3 regions of the Klebsiella sp. PK01 genome follow, and region 1 is predicted to be linked to each of the others. Evidence: predicted binding sites of a transcription regulator. Region 1 holds the regulator's gene; each other region holds the start of a gene.
What was found. The regulator Fur, encoded in region 1, represses iron uptake genes when iron is present. The targets are predictions, from matches to a motif close to ATAATAATGAGAACNACTATCAA.
Positions count from the first base shown of each region.

Region 2: efeU (iron uptake transporter permease EfeU) is a predicted target of Fur. The motif match lies at 1,909-1,931, and genes of this name have one in related genera.
Region 3: AC22LX_RS10340 (TonB-dependent receptor domain-containing protein) is a predicted target of Fur. The motif match lies at 2,110-2,132, and genes of this name have one in related genera.

Region 1 covers NZ_JBYEZM010000004.1:484,474-489,229, reverse strand. Annotated here, with positions in the region: gene seqA (replication initiation negative regulator SeqA) at 1-119, opposite strand, end outside; gene ybfF (esterase) at 349-1,122, shown strand; gene ybfE (LexA regulated protein) at 1,256-1,549, shown strand; gene fldA (flavodoxin FldA) at 1,699-2,229, shown strand; gene fur (ferric iron uptake transcriptional regulator) at 2,522-2,974, shown strand; gene tcuR (tricarballylate utilization LysR family transcriptional regulator TcuR) at 3,087-4,013, shown strand; gene tcuA (FAD-dependent tricarballylate dehydrogenase TcuA) at 4,111-4,756, shown strand, end outside.
Region 2 covers NZ_JBYEZM010000010.1:2,491-7,246, reverse strand. Annotated here, with positions in the region: gene AC22LX_RS22765 (DUF3574 domain-containing protein) at 55-489, shown strand; gene AC22LX_RS22760 (NupC/NupG family nucleoside CNT transporter) at 523-1,707, opposite strand; gene efeU (iron uptake transporter permease EfeU) at 1,982-2,812, shown strand; gene efeO (iron uptake system protein EfeO) at 2,866-3,993, shown strand; gene efeB (iron uptake transporter deferrochelatase/peroxidase subunit) at 3,998-4,756, shown strand, end outside.
Region 3 covers NZ_JBYEZM010000003.1:145,426-150,181, forward strand. Annotated here, with positions in the region: gene AC22LX_RS10330 (thiamine pyrophosphate-requiring protein) at 1-1,612, shown strand, start outside; gene AC22LX_RS10335 (Rdx family protein) at 1,628-1,921, opposite strand; gene AC22LX_RS10340 (TonB-dependent receptor domain-containing protein) at 2,245-4,596, shown strand; gene AC22LX_RS10345 (hemin-degrading factor) at 4,670-4,756, shown strand, end outside.

The sequences.
Region 1 (4,756 bases):
TGAGAAACGGCGGTAAATTTCAGCATGCGCCGTAAAATGTCGGATGCGCTCTCGCCGATATGCAGAGTGTGGCTGGCAATATAGCGGTAGAGCTCATCATCAACTTCGATTGTTTTCATCTTAATCCAGTGCGATTTCTTTGTTTCTGAATACAAGTCGTCGGGATTAACTATCCTTTGTCTTTCACACTACTGCGCAAAAGGCATCAGATAGAGGACAAATCCCAACCGCGAATAGCGTCAAACCAGGATGGCGGTAAAACTCAGAATGCTTCCGGGTCTTGCAGCCTAATGGCAGAATGTCCAACATAATACCCTAACCCGACGGAGCGAAAAAAAGAACTTTGCCATGAAATTAAATAGCCGAGCGCAATCTGCACAAAACCCGCACAATAAATCCCCAATCGTCCTGGTACACGGCCTGTTCGGCAGCCTGGACAACCTTGGGATCCTCGCCCGCGATCTGGTCGCCGACTACGATATATTGCAGGTCGATATGCGCAACCACGGCTTATCGCCGCGTTCGCCGGAGATGACCTACCGCGCGATGGCGCAGGATCTGTTGGATACTCTTGACGATCATCAGATAGAGAAAGCGACCTTTATCGGCCATTCAATGGGCGGCAAAGCGGTGATGGCGCTGACCGCGCTGGCGCCGGATCGCATCGCCGGGCTGGTGGCGATTGATATTGCGCCGGTGGCTTATCACGTCCGCCGTCATGATGAGATCTTCGCGGCGATTAACGCCGTCAGCGAATCCGCCGCCAGCACCCGCCAGCAGGCGGCGCAGGTGATGCGCGAGCATATAAATGAAGAAGGCGTCATTCAGTTTCTGCTGAAATCCTTTGTCGACGGCGCGTGGCGCTTCAACGTGCCGGCGCTGTGGGATCAATACCCGCATATTGTCGGCTGGGAAACGGTGCCAGCCTGGCCGCACCCGGCGCAATTTATTCCCGGCGGCAACTCCCCTTATGTTACCGATGAATACCGCGACGCGCTGCTGGCGCAATTCCCGCAGGCCCGCGCTCACGTCATTGCCGGCGCCGGACACTGGGTGCATGCGGAAAAACCCGAGGCGGTTTTACGCGCAATTCGCCGTTATCTGAGCACAATTGAAGCCTGAGTGGCTAAAAAACGCCCGACCGCGCGGCATAATGCCCGCGGTCGTTGGCGCGGCGGTTCGCCTGATGTATTATGGCGCGCTATCTGCGCCGGCTATAGCCCGGCAGCTTGTTTCCCCGAAGTCACTCTGAATCATGGCAAAAGAACAAACGGACCGAACGACATTAGATTTGTTCGCAAATGAGCGTCGCCCGGGTAGACCGAAAACCAATCCGCTTTCGCGCGATGAACAACTGCGCATCAACAAACGCAATCAGCTCAAACGCGATAAAGTTCGCGGCTTGAAGCGCGTTGAGTTGAAGCTCAACGCCGATGCGGTCGACGCGCTTAATGAGCTGGCGGAAGCCCGCAACATGAGCCGCAGCGATCTTATCGAAGAGATGCTGATGCACCAACTGGCCTGCCTGCGTAACCAGGGCGAAGTCTGAAAAACGCAAAAAAATCGCTTTCATGTAGCAGAGTGTGCACCAGGACGTTATTGCTGTTTCCGCGCCCTTCCCTGTTCTGCTATGATTGCCGTTAACTGTAGGCATAATGCCACTACCACATCATTAAGTTTCAAGAGGTTATTTTACTCATGGCAATCATCGGCATCTTTTTTGGCAGCGACACCGGCAACACCGAAAATATTGCAAAAATGATCCAAAAGCAGCTCGGTAAAGACGTTGCTGAAGTTCACGACATTGCCAAGAGCAGCAAAGAAGATCTGGAAAGCCACGATATTCTGCTGCTCGGCATCCCAACCTGGTACTACGGCGAAGCGCAGTGCGACTGGGACGACTTCTTCCCGACGCTGGAAGAGATCGACTTCAACGGTAAGCTGGTAGCCGTGTTTGGCTGCGGCGACCAGGAAGATTACGCAGAATACTTCTGCGATGCGCTGGGCACCATTCGTGACATCATTGAACCGCGCGGCGCAACCATCGTTGGCCACTGGCCGACCGCGGGCTACCACTTTGAAGCTTCTAAAGGCCTGGCAGACGACGATCACTTCGTAGGTCTGGCGATTGATGAAGACCGTCAGCCGGAACTGACCAACGAGCGCGTTGAGAAGTGGGTGAAGCAGATTTCCGAAGAGCTGCATCTGGAAGAAATCAAAAACGCCTAAGAATCAAACAGCGCAGCTATTAAGCTGCGCTGAATTAATAGATAAAAGCAATCAAACTAATAGCTACAAGTTTTTAACTTTTCATCACATATCTGTACAATGTCCTCTGATTCCACGAGGTCACGTGACACAGTTTGTAGCTGGTAATTCGTTTTTGACAGCTTACAAGGCGCGATGGTTGCAGTTTTCATTTCAGAGTTGCAGCTCTATAATGAGACGCATTACATCGGGTGATTCTCTGTATTGCTTCCCTTTGAAGGAAGCCGATCTTTAGCAACAGGACAGATTCCGCATGACTGACAACAATATCGCATTAAAGAAGGCTGGCCTGAAAGTCACACTTCCCCGACTGAAAATTCTGGAAGTGTTGCAGGAACCGGATAACCATCACGTCAGTGCGGAAGATTTATATAAACGCCTGATCGATATGGGTGAAGAGATTGGTCTGGCTACCGTTTACCGCGTGCTGAACCAGTTCGACGATGCAGGCATCGTGACTCGTCACAACTTCGAAGGCGGTAAATCCGTATTCGAGCTGACTCAGCAGCACCACCACGATCACCTGATTTGCCTCGATTGCGGCAAAGTGATCGAGTTCAGCGATGATTCTATCGAATCCCGCCAACGTGAAATTGCTGCGCAACACGGCATCCGCTTAACCAACCACAGCCTGTACCTGTACGGCCACTGTGCGGAAGGCGACTGCCGCGAAGATGAACATGCCCACGATGCGGTGAATAAATAATTTCCCGTCTCGTTTGTCGTAAAAAGCCAACCTCAAGGTTGGCTTTTTTATGGGCGAAATCCGCCGGCATGCGTATTCTGTCAGAGCATAACGCCTTGTACGGAGAGTCAATATGGAGCTGCGCCAGCTACGCTATTTTGTCCGCATTGTGGAAACCGGCAGTATGGGCCGCGCCGCGCTCGATCTGAATATTGGCGTCTCTGCGCTCAGCCAGCAAATGGCGCGTCTGGAAAATGAACTCGCTATCCGCCTGCTGCAACGGACTTCGCGCGGCGTAATGCCCACCAGCGCCGGCCTCGCCTTTTACTCGCAGGCGCAACTGGCGCTGCGCCATGCTGACGATGCAATTCTCGCCGCGCGTGAAGCGCGCCTTTCCGGTCACGTCAGCGTCGGTATGGCGCCGAGCACCGCTTCTGTACTGGGCGTACCTTTTATCAACGCCATGCGCGAAAGCTACGCCGACGTCCGCCTGCACCTGGTGGAGAGCCTCTCCGGCAATCTGGAACGGATGATCAACACCCGCCAGCTCGATTTAGCCATCGTTTTCCAGAAAGAGAAGATCCTGCGCTGGAGCGCCCGACCCATTCTTGAGGAACGTCTGTTCCTGATTGGCGCCCATGACGTGCTGGCGCCGCTGCCCGGCGATAGCATCTCCCCGAACCAACTGGCCGCCATCCCGCTGATTATGCCAAGCCAGGGGCATGGCCTGCGCGGCAGGCTGGACGCTATTTGCCAGGAGCACGCCATCAACGTTGACGTGGTGGCTGAAATCGATGGCCTGGCCCTGCTGATGCGCGCCGTTCGTGACGGGCTCGGCGCCACGCTGCAGCCGGGCGCGGCGATTTCTCATCTCGACAGCCAGGCGCTAAGAGTGATCGGCGTCGATAATCCGGTACTTAGCCGACCGAATTTTCTGGTCAGTCTTTCCGATGACGAACTCACCCCGGCAGGCCTTGCGGCACGGGTAATGCTGGCAAAAGTCATGCGCCAGCTAGTTGAATCCGGCAACTGGCCGGGCGCCAGCCTTTACACACACTAAACCCCCCTTTAGCTTCACGCCATAGCGCCTGCCGCCCCCTGCACCTTACATTTCCATTACAAATTTAACAATTAGTCAAAGCGTAATGGAGCCGATAATGGTGGATGTACTGGTGATTGGCGGCGGCAACGCCGCGTTATGCGCCGCCTTAACCGCCCGGGAAGCAGGCGCATCCGTACTGCTGCTGGAAGCCGCGCCGCGGGAATGGCGGGGCGGTAACTCTCAGCACACGCGTAATCTGCGTTGTATGCACGATGCGCCGCAGGATGTCTTAGTCGACAGCTATCCGGAAGAAGAATACTGGCAGGATCTGCTGCGCGTTACCGACGGCAATACCAACGAAGCGCTGGCCCGTCTGGTGATCCGCACCTCGTCGCACTGTCGGGACTGGATGCGCCGCCATGGCGTTAACTTTCAACCGCCGTTATCCGGCGCCCTGCACGTCGCCCGCACTAACGCCTTTTTTATGGGCGGCGGCAAAGCCCTGGTCAATGCCTATTACCGCAGCGCCGAACAGATGGGCGTACAGATCCGCTATAACACCCCGGTACAGGCGCTTGAATTACGTGATGGCGAATTCGTCGCCGCGCTGGCAGGCACTGAGCGGATCGCCGCTAAAACCTGCGTGCTCGCCGCCGGCGGTTTTGAATCTAACCGCGAGTGGCTGCGCGAAGCCTGGGGGCAAAATGAGCGCGGCGAATGGCCTGCAGACAACTTTCTCATCCGCGGCACCCGTTTTAATC
Region 2 (4,756 bases), on a different contig from region 1:
TAATTCACTGAAAATACGCTGATATCTGGGTACAAAAAACAATGAGGATAGCAAATGAAATTACCCCAAACCGCCGCGGCGCTGATCGTTGCCGCACTGTTGACAGGATGCGTGGCGCCATCCGAGAAAAGCGCCGCGCGCGTTGATAATAACGTCTGCCCGGCGGACAACGCGATGGTGCAAACCACCCTTTATTTCGGCCTTAGCCGGCCAGCGGGGAAAGATATTACCGCCCAGGAGTGGCAGCAGTTTGTCGACCGCGATGTGACGCCGCGTTTTCGCGATGGCCTGACGGTTTTTGATGCCCGCGGCCAGTGGTTAGGTAACAATGGCACAGTGGCCCGCGAGTCCAGTAAGGCGCTGATGCTGATTCACAGCAATGATGCGAAAAGTGAGCAGGGGATTGAAGCGCTGCGTAATACGTATAAGACGCGATTCGCCCAGGAGTCCGTTATGCGCGTTGATCAGCCGGTGTGCGTACATTTCTGACGAACAGGGCGGGGAGAGCCCCCGCCCGACGAGTTACAGCACCAGCCCGGCAAAACTGGCGGACAGCAGGCTAACCAGCGTCGCGCCATAGACCAGACGCAGGCCGAAGCGGGAAACGGTGTTGCCCTGTTGCTCGTTAAGCCCTTTAATCGCCCCGGCAATGATGCCAATGGAGGCGAAGTTGGCGAACGAGACGAGAAACACGGAAAGGATCCCTAGCCCGCGCGGCGTCATGCTGGCGGCAATTTTCTGCAGCTCGATCATCGCCACGAATTCGTTAGCGACCAGCTTGGTGGCCATAATACTCCCGGCATTTAGCGCGTCGCTTAATGGAATACCCACCAGCCACGCCAGCGGATAAAACACGTAACCGAGAATTTGCTGGAAGCTTAGGCCGAAAATGGTCGCAAATAACGCATTAACGGCGCTAATCAGGGCGATAAAACCGATTAGCATCGCCAGAATAATCATCGCCACCTTAAAGCCCGCCAGGATATATTCGCCCAGCATTTCAAAGAAACTCTGCGATTCATGCATCTTTTCAAGCTTTATTTCAGCTTCGCTGCCGGGGCGCGTAGGGTTAATAATCGACAGCACAATAAAGGTGCTGAACATATTAAGAATCAACGCCGCCACCACGTATTTCGCATCAAGCATGGTCATATAGGCGCCGACGATCGACAGCGATACCGTTGACATGGCGGTCGCCGCCATCGTGAACAGGCGACGCGGAGAGAGGTCCCCGAGTACGCCTTTGTAAGCAATAAAGTTTTCCGACTGGCCGAGGATCAGCGAGCTGACGGCATTGAATGATTCCAGCTTGCCCATGCCGTTCACCTTCGACAGCAGGGTGCCGATCAGACGAATAAAGATCGGCAGAATACGCCAGTGTTGCAGAATACCTATCAGCGCGGAAATAAAGACGATTGGACACAGTACGCCGAGGAAAATAAAGGCCAGCCCTTTTTCACCCATCCCGCCAAATACGAAGTTGGTCCCTTCAGCGGCGAACCCGAGTAACGAGGCAAAAAAGCCTGAAATATTTTTCACTACCCATAACCCGCTTTCGGCGTGAAGGAAAAAGAAAGCCAGGGTGATTTCAATAATAATTAACTGCAGAATGTAGCGAATGCGGATTTTTTGACGGTCATAGCTGGCAAGCCAGGCGAGGGCGAGAATAACCGCCAGCGCCAGCAGGAAATGCAAAATTTGAGTCATGTTATTTATTTCGCAGATAAATCAGGACCGCCATTTAGCCACAGCGCTACGGTCCGGTAAATATGCGACATAAAAAATCATGCTATTTGCCATTTTAATGCTTAGCTGGTGAGATATTTTCGTAAGTGACTATTTTGTAGCGATTAATTTACAACTTGTCATCATTCCCTGAACATTTCGCTTGTGTTTCTCATTGTTGTAATGATAATCACTATCATAAATATTTACCTATCTTTGCATCCGTTGACTGCGGTTCACATTTAAGGGTTTCGGCATGTTTGTTCCATTTCTCATCATGTTACGCGAAGGGCTGGAAGCCGCGCTGATTGTCAGCCTGATTGCCAGCTATTTAAAACGAACCCAGCGCGGCAGCTGGATCGGCGTCATGTGGATTGGCGTATTCCTCGCGGCGGCGCTCTGTCTCGGGTTGGGGATTTTTATCAACGAGACCACCGGAGAATTTCCGCAGCGCGAGCAGGAACTGTTTGAAGGCATCGTGGCGGTGATAGCGGTATTTATCCTCACCTGGATGGTGTTCTGGATGCGTAAAGTGTCGCGCAACGTCAAACAACAGCTGGAGCAGGCGGTGGATAACGCGCTACAGCGCGGGAATAACCACGGCTGGGCGCTGGTGATGATGGTGTTTTTTGCGGTTGCCCGCGAAGGCCTGGAGTCGGTTTTTTTCCTGCTGGCGGCATTCCAGCAGGATGTGGGCATCTGGCCGCCGCTGGGGGCGATGCTCGGGCTGGCGACGGCGGTAGTATTAGGTTTCCTGCTTTACTGGGGCGGTATCCGTCTTAATCTCGGCGTGTTCTTCAAATGGACCAGTCTGTTTATCCTGCTGGTGGCGGCTGGTCTGGCCGCCGGGGCGATTCGCGCCTTCCACGAGGCGGGATTGTGGAATTACTTCCAGAATGTCGCCTTTGACCTTAGCAACGTGGTATCGACGCATACGCTGTTCGGCACGCTGCTGGAAGGCATCTTTGGTTATCAGGAGACGCCCACCGTCAGTGAAGTGGCGGTTTATCTCCTCTATTTGATCCCGGCGCTGGTGTGCTTTGCCTTGCCGCCGGGCAGCAAAACGACAGCATCGCGAGCCGCGTAATTCAGGCGCCGCTGATTAATATAGTTACAACATACTTTTCGAAAGGGATGGTCATGATGATTCATTTTCGCCGTACTGCGCTGCAGTTAACCGTCGCCGCGCTGTTCAGTTCCGCCTTTTACGCTCAGGCTGCGGATATTCCGCAGGTCAAAGTTACCGTCAACGATAAGCAGTGCGAACCTATGCAGGTAACGGTGAAGGCGGGTAAAACCCAGTTCATCATCCAGAACCACAGCCAGAAAGCGCTGGAGTGGGAGATCCTGAAAGGGGTAATGGTGGTCGAGGAGCGGGAAAACATCGCGCCAGGATTCACGCAAAAATTGACGGCTAACCTGCAGCCGGGCGAATACGATATGACCTGTGGCCTGCTGACTAACCCGAAAGGTAAGCTGATTGTCACCGGTGAAACCAGCAAAGATGCGGCGAAAGCCGATGCGGTGCTGAGTCTTGGCGAGGCGATTACTGCCTATAAAGCCTACGTCACCGCGGAGACAGCGCAGCTGGTTAGCGGTACTAAAGCCTTTACCGATGCGGTAAAAGCCGGTGATATCGAGAAAGCGAAGGCGCTGTATGCCCCGACCCGGCAGCACTACGAGCGCATCGAACCGATTGCCGAACTGTTCTCCGACCTCGACGGCAGCATTGACGCCCGTGAAGATGATTTCGAGAAAAAAGCCGAAGACCCGAAATTTACCGGCTTCCACCGTCTGGAAAAAGCGCTGTTTGGCGATAACAGCGTGAAGGGAATGGAAAACTATGCCGAACAGTTGAACAGCGATGTGCTGGAACTGCAAAAACGCATTAGCGAGCTGGCCTTCCCGCCGTCGAAAGTGGTAGGCGGCGCGGCGGGGCTGATTGAAGAAGTGGCGGCCAGCAAAATTAGCGGCGAAGAAGATCGTTACAGCCATACCGACCTGTGGGACTTCCAGGCCAATATCGACGGCGCACAGAAAATCGTCGACCTGCTGCGCCCGCAGCTGCAAAAGGATAATAGCGCGCTGCTGGCCAAAGTTGACGCCAACTTCAAAAAAGTTGATGCCATCCTTGCTAAATACCGTACGAAAGACGGTTTCGAGACCTATGACAAGCTCACCACCGCTGACCGTAATGCGCTGAAAGGGCCGATCACGACGCTGGCAGAAGATCTGGCTCAACTGCGCGGAATTTTGGGCCTGGATTAATTCGATGACACAACAGAAACCACGCGACGTGAATGAACCGTCACGTCGCCGCTTACTGAAGGGGATCGGCGCGCTTGGCGGCGCGCTGGCCATCAGCGGCGGTTGCCCGATGGCGCAGGCGGCGAAAGCGGAAAGCTCCCCCGGCACGCTCGCTCCGGATGCGCGTCAGGAAAAACAGCCATTTTATGGCCCGCATCAGGCGGGCATCCTGACGCCGCAGCAGGCCTCGATGATGCTGGTGGCGTTTGATGTACTGGCGGCGGATAAAGCTGACCTCGAACGCCTGTTCCGCTTGCTGACCCAGCGGATCGCCTTTTTAACCGCAGGCGGTCCGGCGCCGGATACCCCGAATCCCCGATTGCCGCCGATGGATTCCGGGATTTTAGGGCCGTGGATTGCGCCGGATAACCTGACTATCACCGTCTCGGTCGGCCATTCGCTGTTCGATGAGCGCTTTGGATTAGCGGATAAAGCGCCAAAAAAACTGCAGGCAATGACGCGTTTCCCGAATGATTCGCTGGATGCCGCACTGTGCCATGGCGATTTACTACTGCAGATTTGCGCCAATACCCAGGATACGGTCATTCACGCGCTACGTGACATTATCAAACACACGCCCGATCTACTGAGCGTGCGCTGGAAGCGGGAAGGGTTTATCTCTGATAGCGCGGCCCGTAGCAAAGGCAAAGAGACGCCAATTAACCTGCTGGGCTTTAAAGACGGTACCGCTAATCCGTCGAGCCAGGATAAAGCGCTAATGGAT
Region 3 (4,756 bases), on a different contig from region 1:
CCCGGTTATTGAAGCGTGGGCCAAAATGCGCGCCACGGGACAACAGGTACCGGAGCTGGTGATATGTCCCCACGAGAACGCCGCCATCGGCATGGCCCACGGCTATTATCTCGGGAGCGGGAAAGTGCAGGCCGTCATGGTCCACACCAACGTAGGCCTGGCCAATGCCGCCTGCGGCGTTATCAATCTGGCCAACAGCAATATTCCGGTGCTGATTTTTGGCGGACGCACGCCGATTAGCGAGCATTCACACTTTGGTTGTCGCAACACGCCGATTGGCTACGGCCAGGAGATGCGCGATCAGGCGGCGCTCATTCGTGAGTCGGTGAAATGGGACTTCGAATTACGCATTGCCGATCAGGTCGGCGAGCATGTTGACAGAGCATGGGCGATAGCCCGTTCATTGCCAAAGGGGCCGGTGTATTTGAGCCTGCCCCGCGAGCCGCTATGCGAAACGTTCACCATCGATGAACAAGCGCTTTATGCCTCCCCCACCCAGCAGCCGGTCCGCTATGCGCCAACGCGGGCGGATATTGCCAGCGCCGCCGATGCGATAGCCAATGCCAGACAGCCGGTCATCTTCGCCCAGCGCGGCGCAAGAACGTCTGGTGGCTTTGCGCGGCTCAATACCCTGGTTAAGGAGTGGGCTATTCCGGTGGTGGAATACTGGGGTACTGAAGTCACCCTTAGCAGCGACAATCCTATGCTGGCCGGCAGCGATCCCAAAGGCTGGCTTTCCGCTGCCGACGTCATCATCATTATCGACTCACAGGCCCCGTGGATCATCGAAGAAAGCCGCTGCAACGAAAGCTGTAAGGTGATCCAGATCGGCCCCGATCCGCTTTTTTCCCGCTACCCCGTCCGCGGCTATCGCGCCGATATCAATCTGGCCGGAGAAACCGACGAGGTATTCGAACTTTTACAAGAGGCGCTCCAGCCGCTTGTGGCGGCGAAGCAACAGCAGGTGGCTGAACGTGAAAAGCATGTGCTTAGCCTGATACAACACGCGAAGGACCAACGTGAAGCCCTCCTCCACGCCGGCCAAAAAGGAGCGATTGGCAAACCCTGGCTGAGCTATTGCCTGGGTCAGCTTGCCAACCAACACCAGGGGAAGATCGTCTCCGAACTGACAACAATGCCGCAGTTTGCCGGCCTGACTCAGGCGGACAGTTATTACCAGGAAGCGCTGGCGGGCGGTCTGGGTGAAGCGTTGCCCATCGCCTTGGGGCTGCAGCTCGCCCGGCGGGGTGAGCTTATCATCGCCGCCGTGGGCGACGGCTCCTATCTCTTTGCCAATCCGGCGGTGTGCCACCACATCGCGGAAGTGATGAAGCTCCCCGTGCTGGTGGTGGTCGGCAACAATGGCGGCTGGGGAGCGGTGGCGGGCGGCACCCGGGCGCTCTATCCCGACGGCTATGCCGCTAAAATGAACGCTATCCCGGCCACCGCGTTCTCGTCGTCGCCAGATTTCGCCGCCCTCGCCGCCTCCAGCCGCGCGGCTGCGCTGACAGTTTCGTTGGCGGAAGATCTCCCCGGCGTACTGGAAGAGGCGGTATCCATTATCCGCACCCGCCGACAAAGCGTGCTGGTCAACGTTGAGCTAGGACGTTAATCACAGCCAGCCGTTTTAGACCTGCTTCCCGGCATTATCCACATGCCCCAGCGCTTTTTCCGGGAAGCAGACGTCTCTCACCCGCCGTTTCAGCTCGGCCGCATCCGGAAAACCGCCGTCCTGCTTGCGCTCCCAGATGAGCGCCTCATCGACGCTCACCGTAAAAATGCCGCCGGTACCGGGCACCAGCGTGACCGAAGCGATATCGGTACTAAAGGTATGCAGCAGCTCCTGGGCCATCCAGCTGGCGCGCAGCATCCAGTTGCATTGGGAACAGTAGGTTATGGTAACCGCCGCTTTATGAGTCATGTTGTGTTGCTCCCGTCCGAAGGAATGTAAACAAAATGCAGAATATACCCGTCAGACTGCAAGTTGCATGTGCGTTGGCTTCCTCGCTCACCCCAGTCACTTATTTGAGTAAGCTCCAGGGGATTCTCTGCGTCGCCGCCTGCCTGCAACTCGAATTATTTAGGGTATAGGTAAATATTTTGTTGCAAACGATAATACCTATCATTACCATTCGCAATTACTAAATCAGGAATACCACTGTCCGCCAGGGAAAACACGGACCAACCTGCACTCTGGAAGTAACGCGTGAGCCGATACTAATAATTATCAAGGCGTGGCTACTAATGTACAAATCGACTCAATCAGCAGCATGGCGTAAGAAAAGCCTGCTGGCGACTTCTCTGCTCGCAGCAATCGCGCAGAATGCCGCTATCGCGGCCGTGACCCAGGATAACACGACGGATAGCGCGGAACAGATGGTGGTGACCGCCCCGGCCCCACAGCTGAAAGCCGGCAGCGAGCACTCGGTGAGCGCGCAGGAACTGCAGGACAAAGGCGCCAACGACTTCGGCTCAATCATGCGCTATGAACCCCTCATCAGCGCCACCGGCGCCAGCGGCGGTTCCGGCAACGGTAAAAGCGGTTTCGATCGCGGCGGCTATACCGGCTACAACATCCGCGGTCTTGAAAGTAACCGCGTCGGCATCGATGTTGACGGCATTGCCCAGCCGAACGCCACCGGCCGCGGCTACGTCGGCCGTTCCGGCCTCAACACCTTTGGCATTGGCCGCGATTATATCGACCCCTATATGTACGGCAGCGTGGATATTCAGTCGGGCGCCACCTCAACCGAGACCGCTAACAGCTCAATCGGCGGCAACGTCTCCTTCCGCCCGAAATCGGCGGATGACTATCTGCGCCCGGACAAAACCAGCGCCTTTGGCTACCAGAGCGGCTACGACTCTTCCGACCGCAGTTGGCATAACGGCGTCACCGTCGCCGGCGGCGATGAAACGCTGCGCGGCATTTTCGTCTACAGCCGCCGCGATGGCCAGGAAACCGAGAACAACAGCGGTACCGTCGACGCTTACCCGGCAAACTGGCACTCTGACGCGTTTATGGCCTCCGGCATCTGGCAGCCGAACGATGAACATAAGTTCACCAGCACCTTCGACTACTATCACAAGACCAACCACAGCCACTTCGATTCGTGGGACTCCAGCGGTAACAGCGTGATCGGTACCGCCAACCAGACCAACCAGACGCGGCGCTGGGGGTTGAGCCTGAAGGACGACTGGACGCCGATGAACGATTACATCGACAGCGTCTCGACCAAGGTTTACTACCAGCATACCGAGGCTCACGACTGGACCTGGATGCCGGATAGCGTCACCCGCAAAATGCAGACGGTCAATTCCGACTACGATACCGATACCTGGGGCCTGCAGACCGCGCTCGCGAAAAGCATCGGCCGTCACGACCTGAGCGCCGGTTTTAATGCCAGCACGACCAAAACCCAGCGGCCGTTTAGCCAGTCGCCGATCCCCAGCGTCTACAGCGAAATTATGCAGCCGGAAGCAGACAGCCGCAGCTACACCCTCGGCGGCTACGTGCAGGATAAGATCAACTTCGATCTCGATAGCCACAATTTCGCGATTATTCCCGGCGTACGCGTGACGCATCAGTCGACTAAACCGGAAGATCTGTCCGATCTTAGCGCCAACAGCAGCGTGCTCACCGAATCGTCGGTGGCGAATCTGTATGGTAAAAACAGCGATACCCAAGTGCTGCCGTCACTGGCGTTCCAGTACGACATTACGCCGCGGCTGATGACCTATCTGCAGTACCAGCGCGGCGCGCAGTTCCCGAATGCCAGCCAGCTGTATGGTTCGTGGAACCTGGGCTCCAGCTATGCCGGCAGCCAGCAGTACGCGCTAATCGGCAACAACGATCTGAAAACCGAGACCAGCGACAATATCGAATGGGGTATCAAGGGCGAAGTCACCGAAGGCATCACCGTGCGTACCGCGCTGTTCTACAACAGCTATAAGAACTTTATCGCCTATACGCGTTATTCGCGCGCCAACAATCCGGGCAAATTCACTAACGTCCCGTCGAATATTTACACCATTTATCAAGCGGAAAACCGCGATAAAGCCTATATCTACGGCGGCGAGATCAGCACTAAGTTTAACTTCGGCACCTGGTTTGAGCAGGTCGATGGCCTGAGCGCCACCCTCGCCTGGGGCTATAGCGAAGGGAAATCGAAATCCAGCTACTACGGCGATAAATACGTCGACCTCGACAGCGTCGCGCCGATGAAAGCGATCGTCGGCGTGGCGTGGGACGATCCGGCTAAGCGCTACGGTACGGCGCTGACCGCCACCTTTGTTAAGGGCAAACAGGCCACCGCCACCAGCCGCGAGAGCTACAACAACACCGGCTCCGCCATCGCCGACTCCAGCACCGAATATATGCGCGTGCCGGGCTACGGCATGCTGGACTGGACCGCTTACTGGCAGGTGGCGAAGAACGTTCGTCTCAACGGCGGGGTTTACAACATTACCGACCGTAAATACTGGGATTACCTGAGCAGCCGCAACATCGAGACCAGTACTAATCAGGATGCCAACGATAAAGCGCTGGCTGTGATGCCCGGAAGGACCTGGCAACTGGGCGTGAATATCGATTTCTGATCGCCCGAATAATAACAAACCTGCACCCCGGCCCGCGGGCCGGGGATATTCATCGTAGAGAAGGATGTGGATTATGCAAAACGCACACGACGATCTGTGGCAGCGCTACCAGGCCACCAAAGCCCGCTCCACCGCCAAATATGCCCGCGACATCGCCGCA